3 regions of the Streptacidiphilus sp. MAP12-33 genome follow, and region 3 is predicted to be linked to each of the others. Evidence: riboswitches for the same ligand, from Rfam matches in the RefSeq annotation. Region 3 holds a riboswitch; each other region holds the start of a gene.
The links. Region 3 has a riboswitch for S-adenosylmethionine ahead of thrC (threonine synthase). Riboswitches for the same ligand answer to the same signal wherever they lie in the genome.
Positions count from the first base shown of each region.

Region 1: another riboswitch for S-adenosylmethionine. It lies ahead of ABH931_RS27070 (aminotransferase class V-fold PLP-dependent enzyme); the one in region 3 lies ahead of thrC (threonine synthase).
Region 2: another riboswitch for S-adenosylmethionine. It lies ahead of ABH931_RS09845 (IclR family transcriptional regulator); the one in region 3 lies ahead of thrC (threonine synthase).

Region 1 covers NZ_JBGCCA010000030.1:83,353-89,174, forward strand. The annotation lists gene ABH931_RS27060 (hypothetical protein) at 1-130, opposite strand, end outside; gene ABH931_RS27065 (BTAD domain-containing putative transcriptional regulator) at 292-3,207, shown strand; SAM riboswitch class IV at 3,230-3,360, shown strand; gene ABH931_RS27070 (aminotransferase class V-fold PLP-dependent enzyme) at 3,496-4,863, shown strand; gene ABH931_RS27075 (Lrp/AsnC family transcriptional regulator) at 4,877-5,158, opposite strand; gene ABH931_RS27080 (rhomboid family intramembrane serine protease) at 5,196-5,822, opposite strand, start outside.
Region 2 covers NZ_JBGCCA010000007.1:126,818-132,639, forward strand. The annotation lists gene ABH931_RS09830 (PLP-dependent aminotransferase family protein) at 1-1,403, shown strand, start outside; gene ABH931_RS09835 (hypothetical protein) at 1,478-2,038, opposite strand; gene ABH931_RS09840 (PadR family transcriptional regulator) at 2,040-2,396, opposite strand; gene ABH931_RS09845 (IclR family transcriptional regulator) at 2,446-3,195, opposite strand; SAM riboswitch class I at 3,397-3,535, opposite strand; gene ABH931_RS09850 (APC family permease) at 3,682-5,211, shown strand; gene ABH931_RS09855 (winged helix-turn-helix transcriptional regulator) at 5,268-5,738, opposite strand; gene ABH931_RS09860 (MFS transporter) at 5,798-5,822, shown strand, end outside.
Region 3 covers NZ_JBGCCA010000006.1:179,879-185,700, reverse strand. The annotation lists gene ABH931_RS09005 (hypothetical protein) at 1-360, shown strand, start outside; gene ABH931_RS09000 (trehalose-6-phosphate synthase) at 377-1,798, opposite strand; gene ABH931_RS08995 (glucosyl-3-phosphoglycerate synthase) at 1,817-2,803, opposite strand; SAM riboswitch class I at 2,979-3,121, shown strand; gene thrC (threonine synthase) at 3,139-4,416, shown strand; gene ABH931_RS08985 (MoaD/ThiS family protein) at 4,413-4,691, shown strand; gene ABH931_RS08980 (cold-shock protein) at 5,070-5,273, shown strand; gene groL (chaperonin GroEL) at 5,667-5,822, shown strand, end outside.

The DNA of each region.
Region 1 (5,822 bases), on a different contig from region 3:
CGGACCCCGAGCGGCAGATGTTCGACGACGTCGCCGCGTTGGCGGTGGTGGCGGTCGCGAGGCCGCCCGCGGTGGCGAGCCCTGCGAGCGCGGTGGCGGCCACGGCCCCGGAGAGACGGGTCAGCTTCATGGTGTGTTCCTTTCACCAGGTGGATCGGCTGCCGCAACGCTAGGAAGGACCGTCCTCGCCGGGTCCTCACGCCGTCCTTGTCGGGTACTGGACAGAGATCGTTCGGGCGCCTAGGTTTCTCCGCGAGAAGCGCACGTCCGGGGGGAAAGATGCAGTTCGGGGTGCTGGGACCACTGCGGGCCGAGATCGGCGGCCAGGAGCTGCCGCTGGGCGGCGCCCGGCAGGAGAAGCTGCTCGCGGCCCTGTTGCTGGGCGGTGCCGCGATGGTGCCGATGGACTCCCTCGTGGAGGCGGTCTGGGACGCGGACGCCCCCTCCACCGCGGTGCGGCAGGTGCAGGATCTCGTCTCCCGGCTGCGCCGCGAGCTCACCCTGGCGGGTGCGCCCGACGGTCTGCTCGGCACCGTCCGGGGCGGTTACGTCCTGCGACTGGAGGCCGGCCGGCTGGACCTGCTGGCCTTCGAGGAGGACCGGCGGCGGGCGCGGTCGGCCGGGGATCCCGAGGAGCGGGTGGTGCTGCTGCGGCGGGCGCTTGCGCGCTGGCGCGGGCCGGCCCTGGCCGGGATGCCCGGGCGGGCCCTGGAGTTCGAGGCGGCGCGGCTGAACGACCTGCGGCTGACCGTCCGCAAGGAGTGCGTCGACGCCGAGCTCGCCCTGGGACGGCACCGCGAGCTGACCGACGAGCTCACCGTCCTGCTGCGCGAGTACCCGCTCGACGAGGAGATCGCCGCGGCGGCGATGCTGGCGCTCTACCGCAGCGGGCGGCAGAGCGAGGCGCTGGCCGTCTTCCGGCGGTTGCGCGCGGTGCTGGCCGAGGAGCTCGGGGTGGAGCCGACCCCACCCCTGTGCCGTCTGCACGCGCGCATCCTCGACGCCGACCCGGGGCTGGCCCTGCCCGGTTCGGCCCTGCCCGGTTCGGCCCTGGCCGGTTCCTCGCCGCTCAGCGGTGCCCCGGCCCCGGCCCCGGCGCCGGCGCCGGCGCCGGCGCCGGCCCCGGCGCCGCTGCCGGCGGCCGGCCGCGGCGTGGTGCCGCGTCAGCTCCAGGCGGACCTGACCGACTTCACCGGCCGGGAGGAACTCGTCGCCCGGCTGGTCACGCTGCTGTCCGGGGCCGTCGGGCCCGGTGCGCCGCTGGTGCTGTCGGCGCTGGACGGCGCCGGTGGGGTGGGCAAGACCGCGCTGGCCGTGCATGTGGCGCACCGTGTGCTGGCCCGCTATCCGGACGGCCAGCTCCAGGCCGACCTGCGCGGGGTCGGCGGAGCCCCGGCGGACCCGCACGACGTGCTGGCGCGGTTCCTGCGCGGGCTCGGCGTGCCCGACGGCGAGATCCCGGCCGACGCGGAGGAGCGCGCGGTGCTCTACCGCAGCGTCCTGGCCGAACGCCGCGTGCTCGTGCTGCTCGACAACGTGCGCGACGCCGCACAGCTGCGGCCGCTGCTGCCGGGGTCCGGCGGCTGCGCGGTGCTGATCACCAGTCGCAGCACCCTGCCGGGCCTCGACGGCGCGATCCGGCTCGCGGTCGACGTCCTGGACGCTGAGGAGGCCTTCGAGCTGTTCGTCCGGATCGTCGGCAAGGAGGCGGTCGCCGCCGAGCGGGAAGCCGTCGACGCCGTGCTGGCGGTCTGCGCCGGGCTGCCCCTGGCGATCCGGGTGGCGGGCAGCCGGCTGGCCTGCCGCCCGGGCTGGACCGTGGCGATGCTCGCCGAGCGCCTGCTGGACGAGGGCCGACGGCTGGACGAACTCCAGGTCGAGGACCGGGCGGTGCGCACCACCCTGGCCGTCGGCTACTCAGCGCTGCCGCAGGACTCGGCGCGGCTGCTGCGGCAGCTGGGCGCCGTGCCCGGACCGACCGTCAGCCTCCCGGCCGCGCTCGCGCTCGCCGGTGAGGACCGGGCGCGGGCCGAGGAGGCGCTGTGGACGCTGCTCGCCGCCCATCTGGTCGAGCCCGCCGGTCCGGCGCGCTACCGGATGCACGACCTGGTCCGGGTCTACGCCGAGGAGCTGGCCGCCGCGCGGGAGCAGGAACGCCGTGAGGCGTTCGCCCGGCTCGCCCACTGGTACCTCTACACCGCGGACGCCGCCGCCGGGCGGGTGCTGCCCTCCCGGGCGCCCGCGGCCGACGACGCCTTCTGGGGGGAGGCCGGGCGGCCGCACGCGGCGTCCTGGCTGACCTTCGGCGACCCGGCCGAGGCCCACTCCTGGTTCGACGCGGAGAGCCGCAACCTGATGGCGGTGGTGCACGCCTGCGCGGTGGCCTCGCTGGCGACGGAGCGTCACCTGCTGGAGCTGGCGCCCCGGCTGGTGTGGGCGTTCTGGGCGGACGTCTACACCCGGGGCGAGTACGCGCCGGAGTGGGAGACGCTCTGCGAGACCGTCGTCCGGGCCGTCACCGACCTGGGCGACGAGGCGGCGCAGGCGACGGTGCGCAAGACCCTCGGCATCGTGCGGCTGGCGACGGACCGCCCCGAGGCGGCGGCCGAGCAGTTCGAACGCAGCCGGGTGATCCGCGCCCGGCTCGGGGACGAGCCCGGCGCGCTGGCCTGCACCGTGGACCTGGCCTGTGCGTACAGCAAGATGGGCGACCACGACCGGGCGATCGCGAGCCTTGCGACCGTGCTCGCGGCCTTCCGGCGCTCCGGGGAGGCGGCCAAGGTCGCGGTCGTGCTGAACAACCTCGGGGTGGCCTGCCATGTCGGCGGGCGCTCCGCGGAGGCGGTCGGCCACCTGGAGGAGTCGCTGCGGATCAAGCGGGAGCTGGGTGACGTGGCCGGGGAGGGCAAGACCCTGCAGAGCCTCGCCGAGATCCACCTGGTGGCCGGCCGGACCGTGGACGCGCTGCGGGCCTGCGAGGCGGCGGAGCCGGTGCTGCGGCAGAGCCGCGCCAAGGAGCTGCTGGCGCTGGTGCTGGAGACGGCCGCTCGCGCCCACGCGGTGGAGGGCCGGTCCGCCGAGGTGGACCGCTGCCGTGCGGAGGCGGACGGGCTCTACGTCGAGTTCGGCCCGGAGCGGGCGGCCTCGGTGCAGGCGGAGCTGGCACGGCTTTCTCACATCCCGGGACGCTCTTCGCCCACGGAGTGACCCTCTGGCATACTCCTGATCAGGTCACGAGTGACAGCACGCGGCGTTCGCCGCTGAAGCCCCGGCTCGCTGTCCGGCAACCCTCCGACCGTGGTGGGGTGCCTCCGGGTGACGACCAGGCCTGCGGTGAGGTGCCGCAGGCAAGCGCGTGTCCTTCGAGGAGTTCTCCCGTGCAGAAGCGAATGCGGTAGAGGCCGTCCGGGCCTCCACATCTCCGTAGGACATCCATGCCCCCTTCCAGGCGGGGCTGTTTCGCCATACCCACGCACTGCTTCCGGAGGTACCGCCATGTCTGTCGCCGCCCGTAATGTCTCGGTTTGTGAGCCTCTCGCCGTTCTCGGCCGTGACGTCGAGGTCCCGCTCGTCTCCGGCGAGAAGGTCAGCTACGCCGCCCTCGACTACGCCGCCAGCGCGCCCGCGCTCCAGCGGGTCTGGGACGACGTCGCCGCCTACGCGCCGTACTACGGCAGCGTGCACCGTGGCGCGGGTTACCTCTCCCAGCTGTCCACCGACCTGTTCGAGCAGAGCCGCGCCGCCGTCGCCGAGTTCCTGGACCTGCGCGAGGACGACCAGGTCGTCTTCACCCGTGCGACCACCGACTCGCTGAACCTGCTGGCCGGCGCGCTGCCCACCGGCACCCGCGTCTTCGCCTTCGAGACCGAGCACCACGCGTCGCTGCTGCCCTGGCCGGGCCGCGGCCTGGAGGTCGCCTACCTGCGGGCGCCGCGCTCGCCGCGGGAGGCCGTCGCCGCGCTGGACGCCGCGCTGGAGACGGCCGGGCAGGGCCCGAAGCTGGTGTGCGTGACGGGCGCGTCCAACGTGACGGGGGAGATCTGGCCGGTGGCCGAGCTCGCCGCCGTCGCCCACGCGCACGGCGCCCGGATCGTCCTGGACGCGGCCCAGCTCGCGCCCCACCACAAGGTCTCCGTGCGGGAGCTGGACGTGGACTGGGTGGCCTTCTCCGGCCACAAGCTCTACGCGCCGTTCGGCGCGGGCGTGCTGGCAGGGCGTTCCGACTGGCTGGACGAGGCCGAGCCGTACCTCGCCGGTGGCGGCGCGAGCCGGACCGTCGCGCGGCAGGCGGACGGCTCGGTGGCCGTCGAGTGGCACCAGGGCCCCGCGCGCCACGAGGCCGGCTCGCCGAACGTCATCGGCGCCTACGCGATCGCCTCGGCCTGCCGGGCGCTGACCGAGGCCGGGCTGGACGCGCTGCACGCGAGGGAGCAGCAGCTGATCGAGCGGCTGCGGGCGGGTCTCGCCCAGGTGCCCGAGGTGCGGGTGCTGACGCTGTTCGGCGAGGACCACCCGCGGGTGGGCGTGCTCTCGTTCGTGGTGCAGGGCTGGAACAGCTCGCACTTCGCCGCCGCACTCTCGGCCGAGTACGGCATCGGCGTGCGCGACGGCCTGTTCTGTGCGCACCCGCTGGTCCGCACGCTGCTGGGCGGCGAGGAGGCCGCGCCGAGCGAGTGCGGCGCGCCGGAGCCGTCGCTGCCGGGGGAGCGGAGCCTGAACGCGATCCGCGTCAGCTTCGGTGCCGGCACGCCCGAGGAGCACGTGGACCGTTTCGTCGCCGCGGTGCGGGAGCTGGTCGGCAACGGTTCCGCCTGGGCTTACCGGACCGAGGGCGGCCGTTGCGTGCCGGACACCCGCCGGTAGGTCCCGGAGAGGCTCAGTCGTCCAGCCCGATGGCGAAGGCCGCGTCGAGGTCGTGGGTGGAGTAGGTGCGGAACGCGACGTGCGTCTCGGTGTGCTCCACCCCGGGCACCTTGTTGACCTGACCGGGGATCACGTCGGCGAGCTCCTCGTGGGCGCGCACGCGCACGATGGCGATCAGGTCCCAGCCGCCGGTGACGGAGTAGACCTCGGTCACGCTCTCCAGCGCCGCGATCTGCTCGGCGATCTCGGGGATCTGGTCGACGCTGGACTTGACGAGGACGATGGCGGTGATCACGGGGTCTCCTGTCGCGCGAGGGCCTGCGCCTCACATGCTAGTGCCGCGTCCGACCCGTGACCCGGCCGAGGAGGCCCGCGATCCGGCGGGCACCACCGCGCCACAGCAGCCAGGCGAAGGCGAACCCGCCGGCGAAGCCGATCAGGTGCGCGGCGTAGGCGACACCCGGCGTCGCGGGGTCGGTCGCGCGGATGGAGAGCCACTGCACCGCGAACCAGAAGCCGAGGACCAGCCAGGCCGGGAAGCGCAGCGGCAGGAAGAGCAGCAGCGGGATCAGGCTGGTGATCCGCGCCTTCGGGTACAGGCACAGGTAGGCGCCCAGCACCCCGGCGATCGCCCCCGAGGCGCCGACCAGTGTCTGCGTCGCGGCGGGGCTGCCGGACTCGAACAGCGCGTACCCGTACGTCGCCAGGTAGCCGAGGGCGACGTAGAAGAGCAGGAAGGCCTGCGGGCCGATCCGGCGTTCCACCATCGCGCCGAAGACGAAGAGGAAGACCATGTTGCCGGCCAGGTGCAGCCAGCCGCCGTGGACGAACATGGCGGTCAGCACCGACAGCGCCGGGATCTTCGGCAGGCCGCCGCCCGCCGCGCAGTGGTGCAGGTGGGCGAGCCGGGCGGGCAGGACCGCGTTGTGGAGCAGCTCGGCGGGGATGGCGCCCCAGCG
Region 2 (5,822 bases), on a different contig from region 3:
AGCTGTTGCTGCCCCTGGAGCGGGGCGGGGGCACGTCCCTGCGGGCGCAGCTGCTGTCCGGCCTGCGCGAGGCGATCCGCGACGGCCGGTTGCACGAGGGCGAGCGGCTGCCGTCCACGCGTGAGTTGTCCCGGCAGCTGGGCGTCTCCCGGGGTCTGGTGCAGGAGTGCTACGGCCAACTGCTGGCCGAGGGCTACCTGGTGACCCGTGGCGGTTCCGCGACCCGGGTCGCACCGGGGTCGGCTCGCCCGGCCGCCGACGCCGCGCCGACGGCGCCGCCGCCGCCGGGCAGCCGGCACGTGCAGGCGCTGATCGCCGACTTCCGGGCCGGGGTCCCCGATCTGGCGAGCTTCCCGCGCGGTGACTGGGCGTGGGCGGTCCGCGAGACCTGCCGCACGGCGGCCAACGCCGACCTCGACTACGGCGACCCGCGCGGCAGCGTCGTGCTGCGCCAGGTGCTCGCCGGCTACCTGCGCCGTGTGCGCGCCGCCGAGGCCGATCCGGACCGAATCGTCGTGAGCACCGGATTCGCCCAGGGCCTGGTCGTGGCCCTGCGGGCGCTGACCGGGGCCGACGTCCGCCGGGTGGCGTTTGAGGATCCGGGCTACGGTGCGACCGAGGTCGAGGAGATCGTCAGGGCGGTCGGGGCGCCGCGCCTGGAGGCCGTCCACGTCCCCGTGGACGAACAGGGCGTCGACGTCGAGGCCCTGGAGTCGAGCGGCGCCCAGGCGGTGGTGGTGATGCCCGCGCACCAGTCCCCCACCGGGGTGGTCCTGTCCGCGCGACGGCGGAACGAGCTGGTCGCCTGGGCCCGGCGCCACGACGGGTACGTCGTCGAGGACGACTACGACTCGGAGTTCCGCTACGACCGCGAACCCGTCGGCGTGGTGCAGGGACTGGCCCCGGAGCGGGTCTTCACCATCGGCACGGTCAGCAAGACGCTGGCGCCCGCCGTCCGGCTGGGCTGGGTGCTGGCGCCCGGCAGGTTCGCCGACCGCGTCGCCGAGGAGAAACTGATCAGCGACCGCGGCTCGTCGGCCCTCGACCAGCTCGCCTTGGCGGCGCTGCTGGAGTCGGGGCGCTACGACCGTCACCTGCGCCGGATGCGCGCCGTCTACGCGGGGCGCCGCGCCACGCTGGTCGACGCGCTCGCCCGGCACGCCCGGCACGTCCGGGTCTCGGGCCTGGCCGCCGGATTCCACGCGGTCGCCCATCTCCCGGCGTCGGCCGACGAGCGCGCCGTGGTCGCGGCGGCCGCCGGGCGCTCGGTGGGCCTGTACCCGATGGCCGACCACCGCGCCCTGCCCGGCCCGAACGCGCCCCAACTCGTCCTGGGCTTCGGGCTGGTCGGCGAGCGCGCGATCGAGACGGGCATCGCGACGGTCGCCGACCTGCTGCACTGAGCCCGCGTCTCCTGTGCCGACCGTACTGACGGGGTCGGCTGTGCCGGCTGCACCCGCTCGGCGGCGGGAGGCGGTCAGCCTGCCACCGGATGGGCCTGACGCGGAGTGCGCCGGCGGGGCAGGGCCCGCCACAGCCGGCCGCAGGCGATCGCCCCGACGACCAGCAGGACATAGGTCAGCGGCGTGTACGCCCCGCCGACGTGGGTGGCCTGGCCCTGGTGCAGCTCGAACGTCAGCGGGCTCTGGAGCCAGGTGACGCCGCCCCAGCTGTAACTGCCGTCGGCGTGCGCGCCCGGGGCGGTGATGGCCTGCTCGTAGGCGTTGGCCGCCTCGCTCAGGAAGAAGTTGAGCACCAGCGGGGTGGTGAACGCGAAGAGCGCGGCAGCCAGCCACGAGTGCCGCGGGCCCTCACCGAACTCGGCGTCCAGGTACTGCGCGGCCAGCTCCCGCGCGCTGCCGAGGCGCTTCAGCGCCTCGCCGGCGCCGACCTCCGCGGCGGCGGCCAGCAGGTTGGCGCGGACCTCGCGCCGGTGGGCGATCCGGGTGTGGCGCGGCAGGTCGTACAGGCGCTGGTCGAGCGACCAGACGACCCACTCGACGCGCAGCCGGTCGGACCAGGAGACGGTGTTCGGCATGTCAGGAACCCTTCTGCGGTGCGGCGGACAGGGGACGGGACAGGACGGCCTCGACACCGGCGACGTGCCGGGCCCAGCCGGCGGCACCGGCGGCCAGGGCCTCGTGCCCGGCGTCGGTCAACCGGTAGTACTTGCGCGCCGGACCGCTGGAGGAGGCGACCAGCCGTGAGGCCAGCCGTCCCTCCCGTTCGAGCCGGGCCAGTGCGGGATAGACCGTGCCCTCCAGGACGTCGGCGAAGCCGGCCCCTTGCAGGCGCTGGACCACCTCGTACCCGTACGACTCCTGCTCCGCCAGCAGGTGCAGCAGCAGGAGCGACAGGATGCCTTTGAGCAGTTGCGGGTCATGGCTGGAGGTCACGAGTACCAGACTGTTCCTGGTACTCGGCAATGTCAAGTAGCTGGCTCCGTCAGCCCCGGCCGCCCTGACCACCCTGACCACCCTGACCGCCGTGGCCCAGGGCCGCGCTGAGACGGGTCGCCGCCTCGACGACCGCCTGGGAGTAGTGCGCCCCCGGCTGGCGCGTGAGCCGCTCGATCGGACCGGACACCGAGACCGCCGCCACGACCTGCCCGGACGGCGCCCGCACCGGCGCGGACACGGAGGCGACGTGCGGCTCCCGCTCGCCGACGGACTGCGCCCAGCCCCGCCGCCTCACCCCGCTCAGCGCCGTCGCGGTGAAGCGCGCCCCGCGCAGCCCGCGGTGCAGCCGCTCCGGCTCCTCCCAGGCGAGCAGGATCTGCGCGGCGGCGCCGACCTGCATGGGCAGGGTCACCCCCACGGGGACGATGTCGCGCAGGCCCGAGAGCCGCTCGGCAGCGGCGACGCAGATGCGCGCCTCGCCCTGGCGGCGGTAGAGCTGGGCGCTCTCGCCGGTGACGTCGCGCAGGCGGGCCAGCACGCCGCCGGACACGCCCAGCAGCCGGTCCTCACCGGCCGCGGCCGACAGTTCGCCGAGCCGCGGGCCGAGGACGAACCGGCCTTGCAGGTCGCGGGCGACCATGCGGTGGCGCTCCAGCGCGACCGCGAGCCGGTGCACAGTGGGCCGCGCCAGCCCGGTGGCGGCGACCAGCGCCGCCAGACTGCTGGGCCCGGCCTCCAGGGCGCCCAGGATCGTGGTCGCCTTGTCGAGCACGCCGACGCCGCTCGTGTTCTCCATGAATTGGGTACTCCAGTCTCAAATCCCTTGAGCGGCAGGCAGACTGCGCTCACACGGACTCCGGTGGCAGGGAGCCGGGGACGATCAGCGGGAACAGGCCGGGAAAGTCGGCCGGATGCCTGCGCCGAATATGCGACGGGTACGCGGAAGGGCCGGGGCGGTAAGCGCCCGGACGAAGCACAGCACCGAAAGCACCGTTTCTCCTCATCTTTCCCGCGCCACGTTGGCGGCAGGCCGGAGTTGGCACTGACCCTGGCGGCGCGGTGCGCGTACGCACCGAGTCCACCGGGGAGTTGCCGGGGCTTCGTCGGGCCGGTCCCTCCACCCCTCTGGATGATTCGGGAGGAACGATACAAGACCCCCGGGGCGCCCCACCAAAACCCCCGCGCGGCCGGCTCGCCCGCCCGAACCGCACGGGGGTACTTGTCCCCCGCCGGACGCGGACGCAGAATGGCTGGCCACACCGCCTGCGACCTGGAGCGATTCATGGCCTCTGCCGCTTCGGGGACAGCTGCTGCGGCACCGGCCGCCGCGAGGACCGCCGCGAGGACTCCCGCTGCGGGGACTGCCACGGCGACGCCCGGCCGGAGGACGCGTCAGGTCCGCCTGCTCCCGCTGGTGGCGCTGATCTTCTTCTCCGTCTCGGGCGGGGCCTACGGAACCGAGTCGCTGTTCTCCGCCTCGGGGCCGGGCATGGGCGTCGTCCTCCTCCTGGTGACCCCGCTGATCTACGCGGTCCCGCACTCCCTCGTGGTCGCCGAACTCGGCACCGCGATCCCGGAGGAGGGGGGCTACTACCACTGGGTCAAGCGCGGGCTCGGCAGGTTCTGGGGCTTCCAGCAGGGGCTGCTGCAGTGGATCTGCAGCTTCGTCGACATGGCGCTGTATCCGGTGCTCTTCACCGGCTACCTGCGCAGCCTCGTCGGTGCCGTCGCGCCGGGTCGGCACGTCCTGTTCTCCGTCGGCCATCTCCACTTCGACCTCAACTGGTTCGTCTGCCTCGCCGTGATCGCACTGTTCACCGCACTGAACCTGCTGGGCGCCGGGTGGGTCGGCGACACATCGGTGCTGTTCGGGGCGGTCTGCCTGGTCCCGATGCTGGTGCTGACCGTCGTCGGCTTCGTCCACCTCGCGCGGACCGGGACGAACCCGGTCGGCGAACTGACCAGTTCCACCGACCAGTCCGGGTGGAGCGCCTTCGGCGCCGGCCTGTTCATCGTGATGTGGAGCTACTGCGGCTGGGACGCGGTGAGCACGGTCGCCGGGGAGATGCAGAACCCCCGCAGGCACCTGCCCCGCGCGCTGGCGTTCTCCTTGGTCCTGATCGTGCTCGGCTACCTGCTGCCCGCGCTGGCAGCCCTCGGCGTGGGCAAGCACGGCACCAACGGCTGGGCCGGTTGGAGCGCCGGCTCCTTTGCCGGGGTCGCCCGCCAGTTGGCCGGCCCCTGGCTGCAGTGGGCGGTGACGGCCGGCGGCATGCTGGCCTCCGCCGCGCTCTTCTCCGCGCTGCTCGCCTCCAACAGCCGCCTGCCCTACGCACTGGCGCGGGACCACTACCTGCCGAGGTTCCTCGCCCGCGAGAGCAGGAAGCGCGGGGTCCCGGTCCTCTCCGTCATTGGCTCGGCGGTCGTCTACGCGATGTTCTGCCTGAGCAGTTTCGCGAACCTGATCGTCTTCGACGTGTTCCTCACCAACATCGGCATCCTGCTGGAGGTCGCGGCGCTGATCGCGCTGCGCATCCGCGAACCGGGGCTGCACCGGCCCTTCCGCATCCCCGGGGGTCGGTTCTCGGTCGGACTCGTCACGGTCTCCCTCACGGGCGTCTGCGCCTGGGCGGCCTGGCAGCAGTACATGTTCGAGGGACGCACGGCCGTGGTCCTGTGCCTCGTCACCGTCGGCGGCTCGACCCTCCTCTGGTTCCCGCTCGCCCGCCGTGCCGCGCGGATCACCGGGCGACGTGGCGCTGACGACCGGGCCCACCGGCACGAGGTGAACAGCCGAGTCGTCAGCCGGTAGCACGAGGCCGGCCACGAGGGTTCGGCCCCGAGGGTTCGGCCCCGCCGGCGTGATCGTCAGTCCGGGGTCGGGCCCTGGCGGTCCCAGCCGGGCGTGCGGATGTCGATGGCGACATCCGGGCTGCGGACCTCCTCCCCGCAGGTGCGGCAGGTCCAGGCGGCGTCCAGCGGGTGGTCGTGGTGCTCGGCCGTGTGGTGGCGCAGCACCACGGGCGGTTCGGCGGAGAGCCAGCGATCGCCCCAGGCGAGCAGCGACTGGGTGAGCGGGGCGAGGTCCCGTCCCGCCTCGGTCAGGTGGTACTCGAAACGCGGGGGGCGCTCGCTGTAGGGGCGGCGCTCGACCACTCCCGCCTCCTCCAGGGCACGCAGCCGGGCGGTCAGGCGGTCGCGCGGAGCACCGGTGTTGCGGACGATCGCGTCGAAGCGGTGGTTGCCGTAGAAGAGCTCGCGCACGGCGAGCAGCGCCCACTTCTCGCCGAGGATCTGGAGCGCCGCGGCGATGGAGCAGGGACGTCCGGGCAGGGTCATGCAGCCAGCCTGCCACGACGGGTTGTGTTTTCAAACTCGATACCGCTAGCGTTCGTCGCATGGAGAGAGTTGGAAAACCAAATC
Region 3 (5,822 bases):
TTCCTCGGGCTGCTGGCCTGGTGGCTGTACGGTCTCCTCGCGCCTGCGGCGATCAAGCTCACCGCCGCGTCCGTGCAGGTCACCCCGGCCGCGGTGACCTGCGGCGGCAAGGCGACCATCACCGCGACCGTCACCACCGACGGCTCCGGCGGCACCTTCCACTACCGCTGGCTCCGCAGCGACGGCACGGACAGCGGGCTGCTCACCGAGACAGTCGCGGCCGGCACCCGGCAGGTGCAGCTGCCGCTGATCTGGACGCTCACCGGTCCGGGGACCTTCGCGGGCCGCGCGACCCTGCAGATCCAGGACCACCCGGCCCTCACCGAGTCCGGCAGCTTCACCTACTCCTGCGCGGGCTGAGCGGAGCGCGGGCTGATCACCCGGCACCCTCCGTCAGCGCGTGGTACTGCTCCAGGAACCACGCGGTCGGCGGGAGCGCCGTGCTCGCCTCCGCCAGGCGCTTGGTGCGGGCGGCCCGCTCCTCCTGCGGCATGGTCAGGGCGGTGTGCAGCGCCTCCGCCGTCTGGATCACGTCGTAGGGGTTGACCGTCAGGGCGTCCTCGCCGAGCTCCGCGTGCGCGCCCGCCTCACGGGACAGCACCAGCGCGACGCCCGCGTCCGAGACGACGGGGACCTCCTTGGCGACGAGGTTCATGCCGTCCCGGATCGGGTTCACCAGCGCCACGTCGGCCAGCCGGTAGGCCGCCAGCGAGCGCGGGAAGTCGTCGTTGACGTGCAGGATGACCGGCTGCCAGCTCGGGGTGCCGAACTCGTCGTTGATCTCCTGCGCGGTGCGCAGCACCGCCGCCGTGTACGCCCGGTACTCCGGCAGGTCCTCCCGTGAGGGGTAGGCGAACGCGATGTGCACGACCCGGTTCAGCCACTCGCTCCGCGTCCGCAGCAGGTGCCGGTAGGCCAGCAGCCCGCGCACGATGTTCTTGCTGAGCTCGGTCCGGTCCACCCGGACGATCGTGCGGCGGTCGCCGACGGCCTCGCGCAGCGCGTCCAGTCGCGCGTCCACGTCCGGCTGGTGCGCCCGGTCACGCAGGAACTCGGCGTCCGCGCCGAGCCCGTGCACGCCCAGCCGCGTCGCGCGGCCGTTGTGCGTGACCACCAGATCGGGAGAGACCGTGGCCCCCAGCACCTCGCGGCAGCAGTCGGCGAAGGCCCGCGCCCACCGCTCGGTCAGGAACCCGGCCCGGTCCGCGCCGAGGATGCCCTCCAGTACCTGGCGGGCCACGTCGTCGGGCAGCAGCCGGTAGTAGTCCGGCGGCGCCCAGGGGGTGTGCGAGAAGTGCGCGATCCGCACGTCCGGGCGCAGTTCCCGGAGCAGCCGAGGTGTCAGTGACAGGTGGTAGTCCTGGACGAGTACCGCCGCTCCCGGCTCGGCGCTCTCCGCCAGCGCGTCGGCGAAGGCGCGGTTGTACGCCTCGTAGGAGGCCCACTCGTCGCGGAACCGCGCGTCGAAGGCGGGCCGCGTCGGTGTGTCGTACAGGAGGTGGTGGACGAACCAGAGGGTCGAGTTGGCGATGCCGTTGTACGCGTGGGCGAAGGTCTCCGCGTCGATGTCCAGCATCCGCACGTCGGGCTCGGTCAGGCCCTGACGGGCGGCTGCCCGGTCGCCGTCCGAGAGCGCGGCGCAGACCCAGACGCTCCGCTGCTCGCTGCCGATCGCGGACAGGCCGGAGACCAGCCCGCCGCCGCCACGGCGTGGCGTCAGCGTGCCGTCGTCACCGAGGGTGAACGACACGGGGCCACGGTTGGACGCGAGAACGACGGGCGCGGTGGTCGAAGCCATATCTCTCACCCTTGCCTCTCAGGGATGCGGGCAAACCTCCCGCGCCACGGCCCCCGGCCGCGCGCGGTACTCGGGGACGGACGCCATCGGCGGGCGCTCCACCGTGGCGACCTCGGTGCTGCTCGGGGTGAAGCCGGCCTCCGTGCGGGTGAACTGCACGAGCTCGGAGCGCACCGTCTCCTCGGGCGTCTTCAGCCGCTCCAGCGCGGTGCGGTAGATGGTGGCCGCCATCCGGCCGAGCGCCTGCGCGTCCTGGTGCCGATGGTGCCGCACGCCCACGTCGACCTGGGCCAGCGCGTCGAGGCCGACCAGACCGAGCGCGTCCACCAGCAGGCCGAGCTCGACGCCGTAGCCGGTGGGGAACGGCAGCCGTTCCAGCAGCGTGCGCCGCGCCGCGTACTCGCCGCCGAGCGGCTGGACGAAGCCGGCCAGCAGCGGCCAGTGCAGGTTGAGCAGCGGCCGGGCGACCAGCTCGGTGACGCGGCCGCCGCCGGCCGGTATGGAGCCGGACTCGGTGTCGAAGGGCCGGTCGTACATCGCCTTGACGAAGGCCACGTCCGGCTCGGTCAGCAGCGGGCCGACGATGCCGGAGACGAAGGCGGAGTCGAAGGCCCGCAGGTCGGAGTCGATGAAGCAGACCACGTCGCCGGTGGTGGCCAGCAGGGACCGCCACAGCACCTCGCCCTTTCCGGGCTCGGTGGGCAGCCGCGGCAGGATCTCGTCCCGGTGCACCACCCGCGCGCCCGCCGCCGCGGCCTCGTGAGCGGTGCGGTCCACCGAGCCGGAGTCGACCACGACCAGCTCGTCCACCAGCGGCACGGCCTCGACCAGGTCGCGGCGGATGGCCGTGACGATCTCGCCGACCGTCTCCTCCTCGTCCAGAGCGGGCAGGACCACGCTGACGGTCACCCCGCCGCGGCGCTTGGCCTCCAGCAGGTCGGGCAGGGGTCGGTCGGCGGCGCTCCAGGACCGGTGGCGCAGCCATTCCTCGACCTGGTCCAGCACGGGGCTCCCTCTTCACGGGTAGGCGGTGGGCGGGTGGCGGTGACCGTCTCGCGTCTCGGACGGTAGTCGGCGCTCGGTGGTGCTTCGGTTACAGTCTTGAGGACGAGGTGTGGTCATCGCACATTGGGGTCTGCCTCGGAACAAACGCGACGCGCGCGGAAGCGCGGCGCCATAGCGCTCATCCAGAGGGACTGAGGGAACGGCCCGTTGAAGTCCCGGCAACCCCCCTGCCAAGCGGTTCGCGTCCGACCACGTGAGCCCGGCCGGGAAGGTGCCAATTCCGTCCCGCGGCGAAACGCGCCTCGGGGAAGATGAGGAGAGAGGTTCTCGCCATCATGGCTTCCGACAGCCGCACCATCGCACCCGACGCCTTCGGCCCCGCCGTGGCCCTGTCCTGTCGCGAGTGCGGAGCACGCACCCCCCTCGCCCCCGACTTCGCCTGCGCCGAGTGCTTCGGCCCGCTGGAGGTCGCCTACGAACTCCCGGCCGGTGACCCGGAGGGCCTGCGCAAGCAGATCGAGAACGGCCCGAACAACATCTGGCGCTACGCGCCGCTGCTGCCGGTCTCGCCGGACGTCGCCGAGCGCCCGAGCCTGAACCCGGGCCTGACCAAGCTGGTCAAGGCGAACAACCTGGCCCGTGAGCTGGGCGTCACCGGCTCCCTCTACGTCAAGGACGACTCCGGCAACCCGACCCACTCCTTCAAGGACCGGGTCGTGGCCATCGCCGTCGAGGCGGCCCGCACCTTCGGCTTCACCACGCTCTCCTGCTCCTCCACGGGCAACCTGGCCGGCGCCGTCACGGCCGCCGCCGCCCGCACGGGGCTGCGCGCCTGCGTCTTCATCCCGCACGACCTGGAGGCCGGCAAGGTCGTCATGGCCGCGGTCTACGGCGGCGACGTCGTCGGCATCGACGGCAACTACGACGACGTGAACCGCTTCTGCTCCGAGCTGATCGGCGACCCGGCCGGCGAGGGCTGGGGCTTCGTCAACGTGAACCTGCGCCCCTACTACGGCGAGGGATCCAAGACGCTGGCCTACGAGATCTGTGAGCAGCTCGGCTGGCGCATCCCGGACCAGCTGGTCATCCCGATCGCCTCCGGCTCCCAGCTGACGAAGATCGACAAGGGTCTCAAGGAGCTGATCGCCCTCGGCCTGGTCGAGGACAAGCCCTACAAGATCTTCGGCGCCCAGGCCGAGGGCTGCTCCCCGGTCTCCGCCGCCTTCAAGGCCGGCCACGACGTGGTCCGCCCGCAGAAGCCCGACACCATCGCCAAGTCGCTGGCCATCGGCAACCCGGCCGACGGCATCTACGTGCTCGACATCGCCCGGCGCACCGGCGGCGCGGTCGAGGACGTCAACGACGAGCAGGTCGTCGACGCGATCCGGCTGCTGGCCCGCACCGAGGGCATCTTCGCCGAGACGGCGGGTGGCGTGACCGTGGGCGTGCTGCGCAAGTTGATCGAGAACGGCGTGCTCGACCCGGCCGCCGAGACCGTCGTGCTCAACACCGGCGACGGCCTGAAGACCCTGGAGGCCGTGGCGGACGCCGCCCGCCCGACCGCCGTCATCCGCCCCACCCTTGACTCGTTCCGAGAGGCAGGCCTCGCATGAGCGTCACCGTCCGCATCCCCACCATCCTGCGCACCTACACGGGCGGCAATGCGGAGGTGAGCGCCGAGGGCGCCACCCTGGCCGAGGTCATCAAGGACCTGGAGGCCAACCACACGGGCATCTCCGCCCGCCTCCTGGACGACAACGGCAAGCTGCGCCGCTTCGTCAACATCTACGTCAACGACGACGACGTGCGTTTCGCCGAGGGCCTGGAGACGTCCACCCCGGACGGCGCGAGCGTCTCGGTCATCCCCGCCGTCGCCGGTGGTTGCTGAACCCTACTGACCGGTCAGGTGCGAAAGCCCGGCCACCCCTTACGGGGGTGGCCGGGCTCCTGTCATTTCCGGAGGTTTAAGAGGAGTAGAGTGCTCCTGTCCCGTCCCGTGAGACGGTTGACGTGTTCTTTTTCGCCCGGGGATCTGTCGTGAATCGTCCGATATGCCCGGCCCGAATTGCTCCCCTTAGCCGCCGCGCGCCGCTTATGTCTGATTACTCCCCGTGAGAATTGGCCTTCGAATGCTCTGTTGCTCAGGGCATCGGAGTGGATACATTCAGCGTCGGCCGAGCACCGGCACTGCAACTCCGCAGCGTCAGAGTCCGGCCCGGTCCGCGGTGTGCGGACCGTGAAAGGGCCAGTAATAGGGGAGTTTGGAATGGCTCAGGGCACCGTCAAGTGGTTCAACGCGGAGAAGGGGTACGGCTTCATCGCGGTCGACGGTGGTGCGGACGTGTTCGTCCACTACAGCGCGATCCAGATGGACGGGTACCGGTCGCTCGAAGAGGGCCAGCGGGTGGAGTTCGAGATCTCGCAGGGCCAGAAGGGCCCGCAGGCCGACATGGTCAAGGTCATCGGCTGAGGCACCACCACCGGCTGACATCGGCAGCGATCGCTGACTGATCAGGACCCGCAGAGCTCGTTCCAGACGAAACGATGCATCCACGCAGGTCTTCCGAAGGACCCCTCCCCGCACGCGGGCAGGGGTCCTTCGTCATTCCCGCGCGTCTGCCTGCCCCTTCGTCCCCTTCCCCCCGCCGGAGGCGTCCCTTCCCGTCCCCGGCTTCGCGGAGCTGCTTGCACTCAAGGGGGTCGAGTGCTAATCATTGGCGTTAGCACTCTGAGGTAGAGAGTGACAACGGGCCGGGTCGGTGAGACCCCGGTGGCGGCGGTAAGGAACCGTCGTGGCCGAGGTCGTCCGTCGCGGGCGCCAGCGCGGTCCAGAAGCAGCCAGCTGTCCAGGAGGACCACTTCCATGGCCAAGATCATTGCGTTCGACGAGGAGGCTCGTCGCGGCCTCGAGCGCGGCATGAACCAGCTCGCCGACGCTGTCAAGGTCACGCTGGGCCCCAAGGGCCGCAACGTCGTTCTGGAGAAGAAGTGGGGCGCCCCCACGATCACCAACGACGGT